DNA from 3 places in the Pectobacterium araliae genome. Region 2 is predicted to be linked to each of the others. Evidence: predicted binding sites of a transcription regulator. Region 2 holds the regulator's gene; each other region holds the start of a gene.
What was found. Region 2 encodes ArgR, which controls arginine synthesis, uptake and breakdown. Its sites were predicted from a motif close to ANTGAATAAAAATACANT; they were not measured.
Positions count from the first base shown of each region.

Region 1 (4,183 bases), 260 kb from region 2:
TCAACCGCTGTCGCATTCGCTATATAGCGTGCATGGCGAATTTCTGCCACCGGTGCAGCCCAACCCAAAGAGAAAATAGTGATCAGGCTATTCGTTATCAGTAGCCCCATGTAAGACAGCGTTTGCATGGAAGAATGCAATTTCACACCACCATTCAGCGATGTCTGGTTAAACAGATAATTACGCTGCGCAACCACCAGATAGCTGCTGGAAACCAGAATACCCAGCAGCGCCACAACGACCATCATGATCATATTAAAGACGTTGCTCAGCAACATCATCAGTACGAGCTCTTCATTTCCGCCGCCCATCATAATAGTTTGGAATAGCGTGAAGAAGAACGAACTCATGAACGACAACGATGCGATCAGGAAAGGAACAAAAATCAGCAGGCTAATCAGAGAAAATTTGATAAACGCCGATTTCGCTAATTCTGCGTTAAACGCGGTTTTACCGAAGAACAGGTTATTAACATAAAAGTCGAGCAGCATCATTTTCATGATGCCATTTACGGCGGCAAACCCCGGAATAGCAATCGCCAACGCAATGAACCCAATCAGAATTGGGCTATTGCTCTGCATACCGATCATGACAACAACAACCAGAGCAATATAAAAAGCCAGCAGCAGCAGGATAGGGCAAAGCAGCAATACCCAATACGCACGGCCTGTCTGGCAATGATAATTAAAACGAACGCCGCGATAGCTGGACATAATGGCGTCATAACGCCAGTTGCGGATCACGAGAACCGGAATAAGTGCCGAAAATGCCAATGCGAGAATCGTTCCCAGCGTTGGTGACATCGCCAATACAAAATAAAACAGAATCAGACCGGCGATAACCAGCAAGCGCCCTTTAAGGTCGGCTGCGCGTGGTAATCAAAACGGTCACCATTAATTTCCGTGTTACCATAAAAATAACGGCGACGGCGCACGGTGGCCCAGGCAGAATAAATACCTAAAGTGATAACCGTTAATAACGCATTCACCAGCCAAATTGCAAAATATTCCCCAGCCTTACCATGAAACTGCACGCGATGCTGCGTGCTATTTTCTGAAGTATTGATAGTCATAAACCTTTCATCCTAAAAGAAATAAGCCTCATAAACGCTTCATTCGATACGTTATTGGCATACAAAAAGCGGCTTATTTAAGCATGTCCTGTTAATGACAACAATATAAGTTAACAAAAATCACACAAGCTTATGTGCTTACTAATTACATGGAATAGGGAAATCCACAAAGTAACAAACACAATAATAATAACGTGAAATCTGACGAGTATAGACGTTGCATCAATGTGGCCTGAAATGGTATTACAATCGGCCAGGATCATTACCCCCGTAAACCGTAAGAGCAAGAGTACGTATTATGACAACCGCGACCTCCGCCAATCTTCAGCTACGCCCCATCACCGAACAGGACGATGCTGCCATCGCACACGTCATCCGCCAGGTTTCTGCTGAATTTGGTTTGACGGCCGACAAAGGTTACACCGTTTCCGACCCTAATCTGGATACGCTGTTTACTCTGTATAACCAGCCGAAAAGCGCCTACTGGGTGGTTGAATATGAAGGCCGAGTCGCGGGTGGCGGTGGCATTGCCCCACTGGTCGCGGGAGAAAAAGATGTGTGTGAATTGCAGAAAATGTATTTCCTACCCGTCGTGCGGGGTAAAGGGTTCGCACGTCAGCTAGCAATACAGGCACTTGATTTTGCGCGTGAGCAGGGCTTTCGCCGCTGCTATCTGGAAACCACCGGCCACCTGACCAGCGCGATCCGGCTGTATGAGTCTCTGGGCTTCGATCCTATTCCCCATTCAATGGGTAACACGGGCCATACAGACTGTGAAGTGACGATGCTAAAGATGCTGTAAAAGTAGTTATCGATTGTTTCAGGAGAGAGATACCGGGGCGACCACGGTGCGAGGTCTCCCTGCGGGAACCTCATCACCGAGTTTCCCCTAAACCCACGCTTAAGCTATCGGCATGACAATCAAGTAAAAAACCAAAAAAAACGCCGCAGGGTATTCCTGCGGCATTCAGTGAGGCGTGTGCTTCGAGGTTAATGACTTAATGCCGCTTGCCGTCATCATCTTCGTCATAAAAATCTTCATCATCCCCGTCTTCTTCGCCTTCACCATCGGGATCTTCAAAGTACGTGCCCCATCCGTCATAATTCACACCGTGGCGTTCTGCCAGCGCCAGCAACTGCTCTACCTGTGCGTCGATCAGCTCCGCATTTAGCGCCACTTCACTGATAGCATCACAGCACATCAGCAATACACCCTCTTCCACTTCCAGTTCTTCCGCATCCGTCACTTCATAGCCCAGCTTGAAGGCTTCTACAGCGACTTTTTCCAACACGTCAAACTTCTCAGCAGAGAAATGGTGTTCAATGGTATAGAGCGCGTCAGGATCGCTGCCATCATCCAGCAGTTCTTCAATGATCAGGCGTGTCTCTTCCCGTTGCTCTTCCAGTAATTCGCGGTTTGCCATGCCTCAGTCCTCATTAATCGACGTAATATTGCTTATTGTCCCACAGCCCTGCGGCTTGCTCCACCACAAAGTTTGATATCACCACTTGAATTTGAATAATTACACATATAAAGTGAATTTTAATTCAACCAATAGTGTTGAGCCACATGGAGAGGTACATCATGCAACCGTTCTACAAGCGTCATTTTTTAAGGTTAATGGATTTTACACCCGCAGAAATTGCCCATCTTTTAACCCTGTCAACGAAACTGAAGGCCGATAAAAAAAACGGGACAGAAGTCCGCCGCCTGCAAGGTAAAAACATCGCACTCATCTTCGAAAAAGATTCGACCCGTACTCGCTGCTCTTTCGAAGTTGCTGCATACGATCAGGGCGCGCAAGTGACCTATCTCGGTCCAAGCGGCAGTCAAATCGGCCATAAAGAATCCATCAAAGATACCGCACGCGTACTGGGAAGAATGTACGACGGCATTCAATATCGCGGCTACGGCCAGCACATTGTTGATACGCTGGCACAATACGCGGGCGTTCCGGTCTGGAACGGGCTGACGAACGAATTCCACCCCACACAGTTACTGGCAGACCTGCTGACAATGCAGGAACATTTGCCGGGTAAAGCGCTGTCAGAGATGACGCTCGTTTATGTGGGCGATGCGCGCAACAACATGGGCAACACCATGCTGGAAGCGGCCGCGCTGACCGGATTGGATTTACGCCTTGTTGCGCCAAAAGCCTGCTGGCCGGATGCCGGTCTGGTGGCGGAGTGTCAGGCGGCGGCAGAGCAAACGGGTGGCAGCATCACGCTGACGGAAGATATCGCCGCAGGCGTTGCGGGCGCAGATTTCATTTATACCGACGTTTGGGTTTCCATGGGCGAACCAAAAGAAACCTGGAAAGAGCGTATCGCACTGCTGAAACCGTATCAGGTGAACATGGCGATGATTGCCGCGACGGGTAACCCGCAGGTGAAGTTTCTGCACTGTCTGCCCGCGTTCCATGATGACCAGACGACCATGGGTCAACAAATGGCGGAACAGTACGGCCTGCACGGCGGAATGGAAGTGACGGACGAGGTCTTTGAATCCGCGCACAGCATCGTGTTCGATCAGGCGGAAAACCGCATGCACACCATCAAAGCCGTGATGGTCGCCACGCTGGCGCAGGATTAAGGTTTAACCTGCCTTTGATGTGTTTAAAAACAGATCAGAGGTGGGCTGTTTCATCGCCCAAAACAGTAATAGATTTTTGTTACTGAACCACAGAAAAACACGATTCTTGCCTTAATTCTGCTTCTTGAAACAAACCGCTACTCTCTCCAGGCATTGATCCCTTTGGCATCAATATCAATCGTAGGCATGACCGGCATTTTACCGTCATAAAAAAATGATGAATTGCTAAATGAATAAATTTTGCCTGTCATTTTGACAGTAATACGACTCCCCACACCAGAAACTGATACGTCGCTACGGTCTGCAGTCAGAAATGGCGCAGACTCGCCAAGTACTTTCATTGGATCGCCATCAATATGACGATAAAGGTAGTAGCGATAAACGTCAGAATCCGTCGCGCCAGCATTCTGGTACTGGGTCACATAGAGCCAGATTTTATCAGTAAGCGGTTTTTGGCTGTAAAGCCGATCGTTATAGGGGCCAGATGATAAGAACTGAATCATACAGAAACCGACGAC
Region 1 is NZ_AP028908.1:4,052,790-4,056,972, forward strand. It holds partial or broken gene AACH44_RS18360 (YjgN family protein) at 1-1,072, opposite strand, end outside; gene AACH44_RS18365 (GNAT family N-acetyltransferase) at 1,371-1,874, shown strand; gene rraB (ribonuclease E inhibitor RraB) at 2,071-2,496, opposite strand; gene argF (ornithine carbamoyltransferase) at 2,658-3,665, shown strand; gene AACH44_RS18380 (hypothetical protein) at 3,803-4,183, opposite strand, start outside.
Region 1: the regulator ArgR is predicted to act here: its motif matches at 2,608-2,625, upstream of argF (ornithine carbamoyltransferase).

Region 2 (4,183 bases):
GCAAGTATTGGGCTTTGATGATATTTGCCACCTTACCCCGCTGTGCCGCCTAAACTGCTTCCTGTTCGTCAGGCCAGCATTTTGCCTTCAGCTTCCTTCAGATCCCACCTCGCGGTGGGCACCCTTGCCGTTCGGCTAACACTTCCCCTTGCCGGGTGTGTAGAGGACTTTCACCGCCAAGTCGCCCCTTGACCACTACAGTCAACGGACAGCGCCCGTCAAGGCGCTACGCGCCATGCCCGGCGCACAAAAAGAAAAGCCGGAGATCGGCATCTCCGGCTTTTTACTCTGCGTATTATTAACGCCCAATAATACGCTAATTAGTTCTTGATGAACGTCTCACCTAACTCAATATCCTGCTTCAGCGTATCCAACATGCTGTTAAGTGCGTTTTGCTCAAACGCACTTAATACGCCAATGTCTTTACGCTCAGCGACGCCATCTTTGCCTAACAGAATCGGCTGCGCGAAGAAACGAGCATGTTTGCCATCACTCTCAACGTACGCACATTCCACCACACCGTTTTCACCTTGCAGCGCACGAACCAGAGACAAACCAAAACGCGCAGCAGCCTGACCCATGGACAACGTAGCCGATCCGCCACCTGCTTTGGCTTCAACAACCTCAGTGCCTGCATTCTGGATACGCTTGGTCAGATCGGCCACTTCCTGCTCGCTGAAGCTAATACCAGGAACCTGAGACAGCAGAGGCAGAATCGTCACACCAGAGTGTCCGCCGATAACTGGCACGTTAATATCCTGCGGCTGTTTGCCCTTCAGCTCAGCAACGAACGTGTTGGAACGGATGATATCCAGCGTTGTGACACCGAACAGTCTGTTTTTGTCGTACACGCCAGCTTTTTTCAGCACTTCGGCTGCAATAGCAACGGTCGTATTCACCGGGTTGGTAATAATGCCGATACAGGCTTTCGGGCAAGTAACCGCAATTTGTTCAACCAGATTACGCACAATACCCGCGTTGACGTTGAACAGATCGGAACGATCCATGCCAGGTTTACGTGCCACACCGGCAGAAATCAGCACGATATCTGCGCCAACAAGCGCGGGTTTAGCATCTTCACCGCTATAGCCTTTGATCTTCACTGCTGTAGGAATATGGCTCAGATCGACGGCAACACCCGGCGTGACCGGAGCGATATCGTAAAGGGATAGTTCTGAACCTGAAGGAAGCTGGGTTTTGAGGAGGAGTGCGAGCGCCTGACCGATACCACCTGCTGCTCCGAGAACTGCAACTTTCATCCTAAACTCCTTATTATCATAAAATAAAAAAGTGCCGTGAATTCATTTGGTTATAAACAGAATATAAAAATAGAGATAAAATCAGTCTACTTATCTTTCAACAAATGAACGAGAGACAAAAAATTTGCTATGTCTCTAATAATAAATCAAAAAAGACCGTTCGTTTGAATGGTAAGTAAAATTAATAAGCTATTGAGCTATAACGTGGTGTTAATTCACGTGCGTTTAACCAGTGGGCTACATTACACCGATCAATGGTGTCCAAACAACATCATTCTGATAACATTTGATTTACTTTTATGTGACGCGGGACGCATTTTTCGGACTGCCCGGAGGCTGAATTTTTTTGAAAACAGCGATTAGCGCATATCTGAGGAAACAGACTGGAATTATACGCGATTTAATTGCATAAAAATTCACACAACTGCATAATAGGAGGATTAACCATAACAATTAATCCGGTGCAGAATGCGAAATTCGACAAAACAAGAAGACCTCGTTAAAGCGTTCAAAGCGCTGTTAAAGGAAGAGAAGTTCAGTTCACAAAGTGAAATTGTTCAGGCATTGCAAGACGAAGGTTTTGAAAACATCAACCAATCCAAAGTCTCGCGCATGCTAACGAAATTTGGCGCAGTGCGCACACGCAATGCCAAAATGGAGATGGTATATTGCCTTCCTGCAGAACTCGGTGTCCCTACCACGTCCAGCCCGCTAAAGAATCTGGTGTTGGACGTAGACTACAACGACGCTGTCATTGTGATCCATACCAGCCCGGGTGCCGCGCAGCTCATCGCACGCCTGCTCGACTCATTAGGAAAATCTGAAGGTATTCTGGGCACCATCGCGGGTGATGACACCATCTTCACTACGCCAGCCAGAGGATTCAGCGTCAAACAGCTTTACGAAGCGATTCTGGTGTTATTCGAACAAGAACTGTAATTCGCTCGTCTGCTGCCGCTTTTTACTACGTGTAGACCTGCTACACGTAGTGATTATCGCCCGAACGCTCACACCGCGGGCAATTCAGCCAGTGGCCAGCGTGGCCGAACAGATACGCCAAGCGTCTGGCTCGCACCATGAACCAGACGCACGCTGCCCGCATAGGCAATCATCGCACCGTTATCTGTGCAAAACTCGGGACGCGCATAAAACACTTCACCACCGCGTTTCGCCATCACCTCGCCTAGACGCTGGCGTAATGAACGGTTGGCACTTACGCCCCCCGCCATAACCAGCCGCTTAAAACCGGTATCATCCAACGCACGACGACATTTGATGGCCAGCGTATCCACGACAGCATCCTCAAACGCACGTGCAATATCAGCACGCGTCTGCTCATCATCACCATTGCTACGAATTGTATTAGCAGCAAACGTTTTTAGGCCAGAGAAGCTGAAATCCAACCCCGGCCGATCGGTCATCGGGCGCGGAAACGTAAAGCGATGAGGATCGCCCGCCTGTGCCATTTTCGACAGCATCGGCCCCCCCGGATAGTCCAATCCCAGTAATTTGGCGGTTTTATCAAACGCTTCACCCGCTGCATCGTCAACCGATTCACCCAGCAAACGGTATTCACCAATCCCCGTCACGCTGATGAGCTGCGTATGACCGCCAGACACTAACAACGCAACAAAGGGAAATGCAGGTGGGTTATCTTCCAACATCGGGGCCAGCAAATGCCCTTCCATGTGATGCACAGGAATCGCCGGTACGCCCCAAGCGAAGGCCAGAGCACGGCCGACAGTCGCGCCCACCAATAATGCGCCAACTAAGCCAGGCCCAGCGGTATAAGCCACGCCATCAATATCACCGGCCTGCAACCCAGCTTCACGCAGCGCCGCCTGAATTAACGGAACCGTTTTACGCACGTGGTCACGTGAGGCTAGCTCAGGCACGACGCCACCGTAGTCAGCGTGCAATTTGATCTGGCTGTATAATTGATTGGCGAGCAAACCCGTTGCCGTGTCATAAATGGCCACACCCGTTTCATCACAGGATGTTTCGATACCCAATACGCGCATTACTGTTCCTACCTTGACGACGATACAAGCACGCGTTAAATGCTGCTTGCTTCAAACTGTGGGTAGTCTACCATAAGCGGCCTGATTTCTGCGCTGGCCTTGGTTGCGCGTTTTATGATCACCGCGATGCTTTACAAAGGCGTCACGTTTGCAGTAGAATTCCGCACCATTTTGAAAAGGCTGGCACAAGGCCAGCGGCAAACCGAATTTATTAAGGTGAGAGGCACATGCCGGTAATTAAAGTACGTGAAAACGAGCCGTTCGACGTAGCTCTGCGTCGCTTCAAACGCTCTTGTGAAAAAGCAGGCGTTCTGGCTGAAGTTCGTCGCCGTGAGTTTTATGAAAAACCAACGACCGAACGTAAGCGCGCTAAAGCTTCTGCAGTGAAACGTCACGCGAAGAAATTGGCTCGAGAAAACGCACGCCGCACTCGTCTGTATTAATTTTCAGGAGGGTTTCCCTCCAACGCGTGATTAATCCGCAGACTTAGCAGTTGCATACGTAAGGCCGTGCTTTCCGAAAGGAAGCGCGGCTTGTTGTCGTTTATAAGCTATATCCAATGTAACCACCTTACAGAAGGATATACACCAGGGGCTTATGGCTGGACGAATCCCACGCGTATTTATTAATGACCTGCTGGCTCGCACCGACATCGTCGATCTCATTGACGCGCGCGTCAAACTGAAAAAGCAGGGCAAAAACTACCATGCGTGCTGTCCGTTCCATCACGAGAAAACCCCCTCATTCACTGTAAACGGTGACAAACAGTTCTATCACTGTTTTGGCTGTGGCGCACATGGCAACGCCATAGACTTTTTGATGAATTACGATCGTCTCGAATTCGTTGAAACCATTGAAGAACTAGCTACCCAATACGGCCTCGACGTGCCTTATGAAAGCGGT
Region 2 is NZ_AP028908.1:3,790,932-3,795,114, forward strand. It holds gene mdh (malate dehydrogenase) at 321-1,259, opposite strand; gene argR (transcriptional regulator ArgR) at 1,728-2,198, shown strand; gene tsaD (tRNA (adenosine(37)-N6)-threonylcarbamoyltransferase complex transferase subunit TsaD) at 2,267-3,280, opposite strand; gene rpsU (30S ribosomal protein S21) at 3,508-3,723, shown strand; gene dnaG (DNA primase) at 3,878-4,183, shown strand, end outside.

Region 3 (4,183 bases), 1.9 Mb from region 2:
GGCGCTATTGAATGAAATAATTCAGAGATCCAGTACCAAAATCTTTGAGCGACGCTGGTAGTTGTACAGCGCCTGTTTTTTCTTCGGCAGCATTTCCACTTCAGCGGGTAAAAAGCCGCGTTCCTGGAACCAGTGAATGCTGTGCGTCGTCAGCACGAACAGCTTTTGCAGACCCTGCTGGCGTGCCTGAGCGGCAACGCGCTGTAACAGCATATCGCCGCGTGATGAGCTGCGGTAATCCGGGTGAACCGCGACGCAGGCCATTTCGCCGATGCTTTCTTCCGGGAACGGGTAAAGCGCGGCACAGGCGATGGTCAGGTTATCGCGTGCGACAACGGTGAATTTGTCGATCTCCATTTCCAACTGCTCGCGCGAGCGTCTAACCAGAATACCTTGTTCTTCCAGCGGACGGATCAACTCCAGAATGCCGCCGATGTCATTGATGGTCGCACGGCGAACCTGCTCGGCGCTTTCCATCACGATCTGCGTGCCGATGCCATCGCGCGAGAACAGTTCCTGCAACAGCGCACCGTCGTCCTGATAGCTGATAAGATGGCTGCGACGCACGCCGCTACGGCAGGCTTTGACCGCGCCGCGCAGGAATCGGACTGTACCTGAATGGTAATCGCCAGCCTGTTCCAGTGCATCAATACGCTGCTGCGCATCGTCTGGGAACAGTTCAGAGATGATGCGACCTTCTTCGTTGGTGACGCCCTGTGACGAGCAGAAACCGATCATCTTCTCTGCTTTCAGCTTAATCGCTAACTGGGTCGCGACCTCTTCCGAGGTTAAGTTGAAGCTTTCACCGGTGACGGAAACTGCAACCGGACCGAGCAGCACAATCGCACCGCTATTTAACTGGCGATGAACCGCCTCTTCATCAATGCGACGAATACGGCCACTATGGCAGTAGTCCACACCGTCATCCACGCCAAGCGGCTGCGCGATAATAAAATTACCGCTGACGACGTTAATATGGGCACCTTGCAGCGGCGTGTTGTTCAGGCTCATCGACAGCCGAGCGGTGATATCCAGTTGCAGCATACCCGCGGCTTGTTTGACCAGCTCCAGCGTGGCGCTGTCGGTGATACGGGTATTTTTATGGTAGTGGGGCTCGTAGTGGTGTGTTGTCAGGTTGGCATCGATCTGGGGACGGGCGCCATAAACCACCACCAGCTTGATTCCCAGACTGTGTAGCAGCCCGATATCATTTACGATGCTAGAGAAGTTGGCATGTTCAATGGCTTCGCCACCTAACATGATGACAAACGTTTTGCCCCGGTGGGCATTGATATAGGGAACTGAATGGCGGAAGCCCTGAACCAGTTCTGTACTCCGTTCCTTCACTGCGAACCCTCTTTGCATTTTTATTCGTAATTTCTGTATTTTTATTCTTTATTTCATAAAAGGCAAGAGGAAGTATTCACCAGAAAAGTCAGGTTATACTTCAAATTTATGATATCCGCCTGTTATAAGGTTTGCAGATGATTTTTGCATGACAGAGTGGAGCAGATTCGTTAAAGTTTTTGACAATTTTTACCTTTATTCATTTTTTAATGGCCTATCCAGTGCATTGGCAACACAACAACGCAGGATAGCGCACAGCAATCAGATCGGAGTGGCATGTCTCATTCGAATCATCATTTGACTCGACGGCGTCTATTACAAACCGCAGCAGCAACCTGGCTGTTAAGCGTAAGTGGTGTAGGGATAGCGGCGACGGCACAGGTCGTTGCCGTGCGCGTCTGGCCGTCCTCCGCCTATACCCGCGTCACGCTGGAATCCAATCACCTGCTGAAATATAAACAGTTTAGTCTGAGTAATCCCGAACGTATCGTAGTGGACATCGAAAATGTTCATCTGAATAGCGTACTGAAGGAGATAGCCAGCCAATTTACGTCAGATAACGATCCGCTGATTAAAGAAGCGCGTATCGGTCAGTTTGATAAAACCACGGTGCGCTTGGTGTTGGAACTCAAACAGCAGGCGACGACCAAGGTCTTTACGCTGGGGCCGGTGGCCGAATTCAAGCACCGGCTGGTATTGGATTTGTATCCTGCGGCAGGGCGCTACGATAACGAAGACGATCCGCTGCTGGCGCTGTTGGAAGATTATAACAAAGGCGAACTGGAGCGCACGCTGCCAGCAGAAGCGCCGAAAGCCGGAAAAGCGGGGCGCGATCGCCCGCTGATTATTATGCTCGATCCCGGTCACGGCGGTGAAGATCCCGGCGCGATTGGCAAAAATAAAACGCGCGAGAAAGACATCGTGCTACAAATTGCCCGTCGCCTGCGCAAGTTAATCGATAATGAATCCAACATGAAAGCGTATATGACGCGCAATGAAGATGTGTTCATTCCGCTACGTGTGCGCGTGGCAAAAGCGCGCAAGCAACGTGCCGATCTGTTCATTTCAATTCATGCGGATGCGTTTACCAATCGAGCGGCAAGAGGATCGTCGGTTTTTGCGCTCTCGAAGAAAGGGGCAACCAGTACCGCGGCCAGATTTCTGGCAGAAACCCAGAACGAATCGGATTTGATCGGTGGCGTAAGCATGAGCGGCGATCGCTATTTAGATCACACTATGTTCGATCTGGTACAGACCGTGACGATTGGTGATAGTCTGAAGTTTGGTAAAGAGATCCTGACCCGGCTGGGTAGGGTGAATCGTCTGCATAAAAACAGCGTCGATCAGGCCGGATTTGCGGTACTGAAAGCGCCGGATATTCCGTCCGTTTTGGTTGAGACGGCATTTATCAGCAATCTGGAAGAAGAACGCAAGCTACGTACCAGCCAGTTCCAGCAGCAGATTGCGGAATCCATTTTTGCAGGGATTAAAGCCTACTTTGCCAGCCAGGCTGAGCGGTAGTTGATGCTGCACGGTGACCGCGTCTTGCTGGCGCGGTTCAGAAGGAATCACTAGGTCTGGGGCGTGGTGTCGGCATGGCAGAGATAATAGCTGACGCAGAAAACAAAAAAGCACCCGTTAAGGTGCTTTAGCGTTTAGGTCTTAGTTGGTTGCGGGGGCCGGATTTGAACCGACGACCTTCGGGTTATGAGCCCGACGAGCTACCAGGCTGCTCCACCCCGCGTCCGTATGACTTATCTTCACTGCTTTTGATGGACGACTCACATCAATTGGTTGCGGGGGCCGGATTTGAACCGACGACCTTCGGGTTATGAGCCCGACGAGCTACCAGGCTGCTCCACCCCGCGTCCGTACTGACTTATCTTCACTATTTTTGATGGACGACTCACATCAATTGGTTGCGGGGGCCGGATTTGAACCGACGACCTTCGGGTTATGAGCCCGACGAGCTACCAGGCTGCTCCACCCCGCGTCCGTGGATGCGCACTATACTCTCCATGAACATTGATGCAACCTATTTCTGTAAAAAGCGCGGCATTTGGCTATTAGGTGATTGATTTACCACCTAATGGGTCGTTTTGTGAGCGTAATAAGTCATTTACAGAAAATAGCTGTTCGCGATGCGGTATGCCGACGGCGAACTATTCCCCCTTACCGCGTTGATTTATGCGCTATCCCATTCCTTTCTCAATAGGCGTTTGTTATCGTTCGACGGTAAATTTTTGATGTAAAAAGCGAGCGCAAAAATGAAGGGACGGTGGGGAAAATATGTGCTGACCGCAGTGGTCATTGCCATTTTGGCGGGGTGTCAATCCAGGCCAACCGATCGCGGGCAGCAATATAAAGATGGTCACCTCAACCAGCCTTTGGAATTGGTGAATGAACCGAATGCCAAAGGGAAACCGGTTAACGCGCGGGATTTCATGACCCAGGTTGCGGAAATTCGGTCGGCATCACCGAATCTTTATGCGCGCAATAACACCATCTTTCAGGCGATAGAAAACTGGATGATGTCAGGGGCGGATACTCGCGAGCTGAGTAAATTTGGTCTGAATGCCTGGCAGATGGAAGGCGTTGATAACTTTGGTAACGTGCAGTTCACCGGTTACTACACGCCAGTATTGCAGGCGCGCTACACCCGCCAGGGAGAATTCCGCCATCCTTTATATGCGATGCCGTCGAAGGGTAAAAATAACCGTCGGTTGCCGGATCGTGCCGGCATTTATTCAGGCGCGCTGGATGAGCGACTGGTTCTCGCCTGGACTAACTCGCTGGTCGATAACTTCATGATGGAAGTGCAGGGCAGCGCCTATAT
Region 3 is NZ_AP028908.1:1,007,214-1,011,396, forward strand. It holds gene argA (amino-acid N-acetyltransferase) at 22-1,347, opposite strand; gene amiC (N-acetylmuramoyl-L-alanine amidase AmiC) at 1,624-2,868, shown strand; tRNA gene AACH44_RS04560 (tRNA-Met) at 3,015-3,091, opposite strand; tRNA gene AACH44_RS04565 (tRNA-Met) at 3,139-3,215, opposite strand; tRNA gene AACH44_RS04570 (tRNA-Met) at 3,264-3,340, opposite strand; gene mltA (murein transglycosylase A) at 3,615-4,183, shown strand, end outside.
Region 3: the regulator ArgR is predicted to act here: its motif matches at 1,380-1,397, upstream of argA (amino-acid N-acetyltransferase).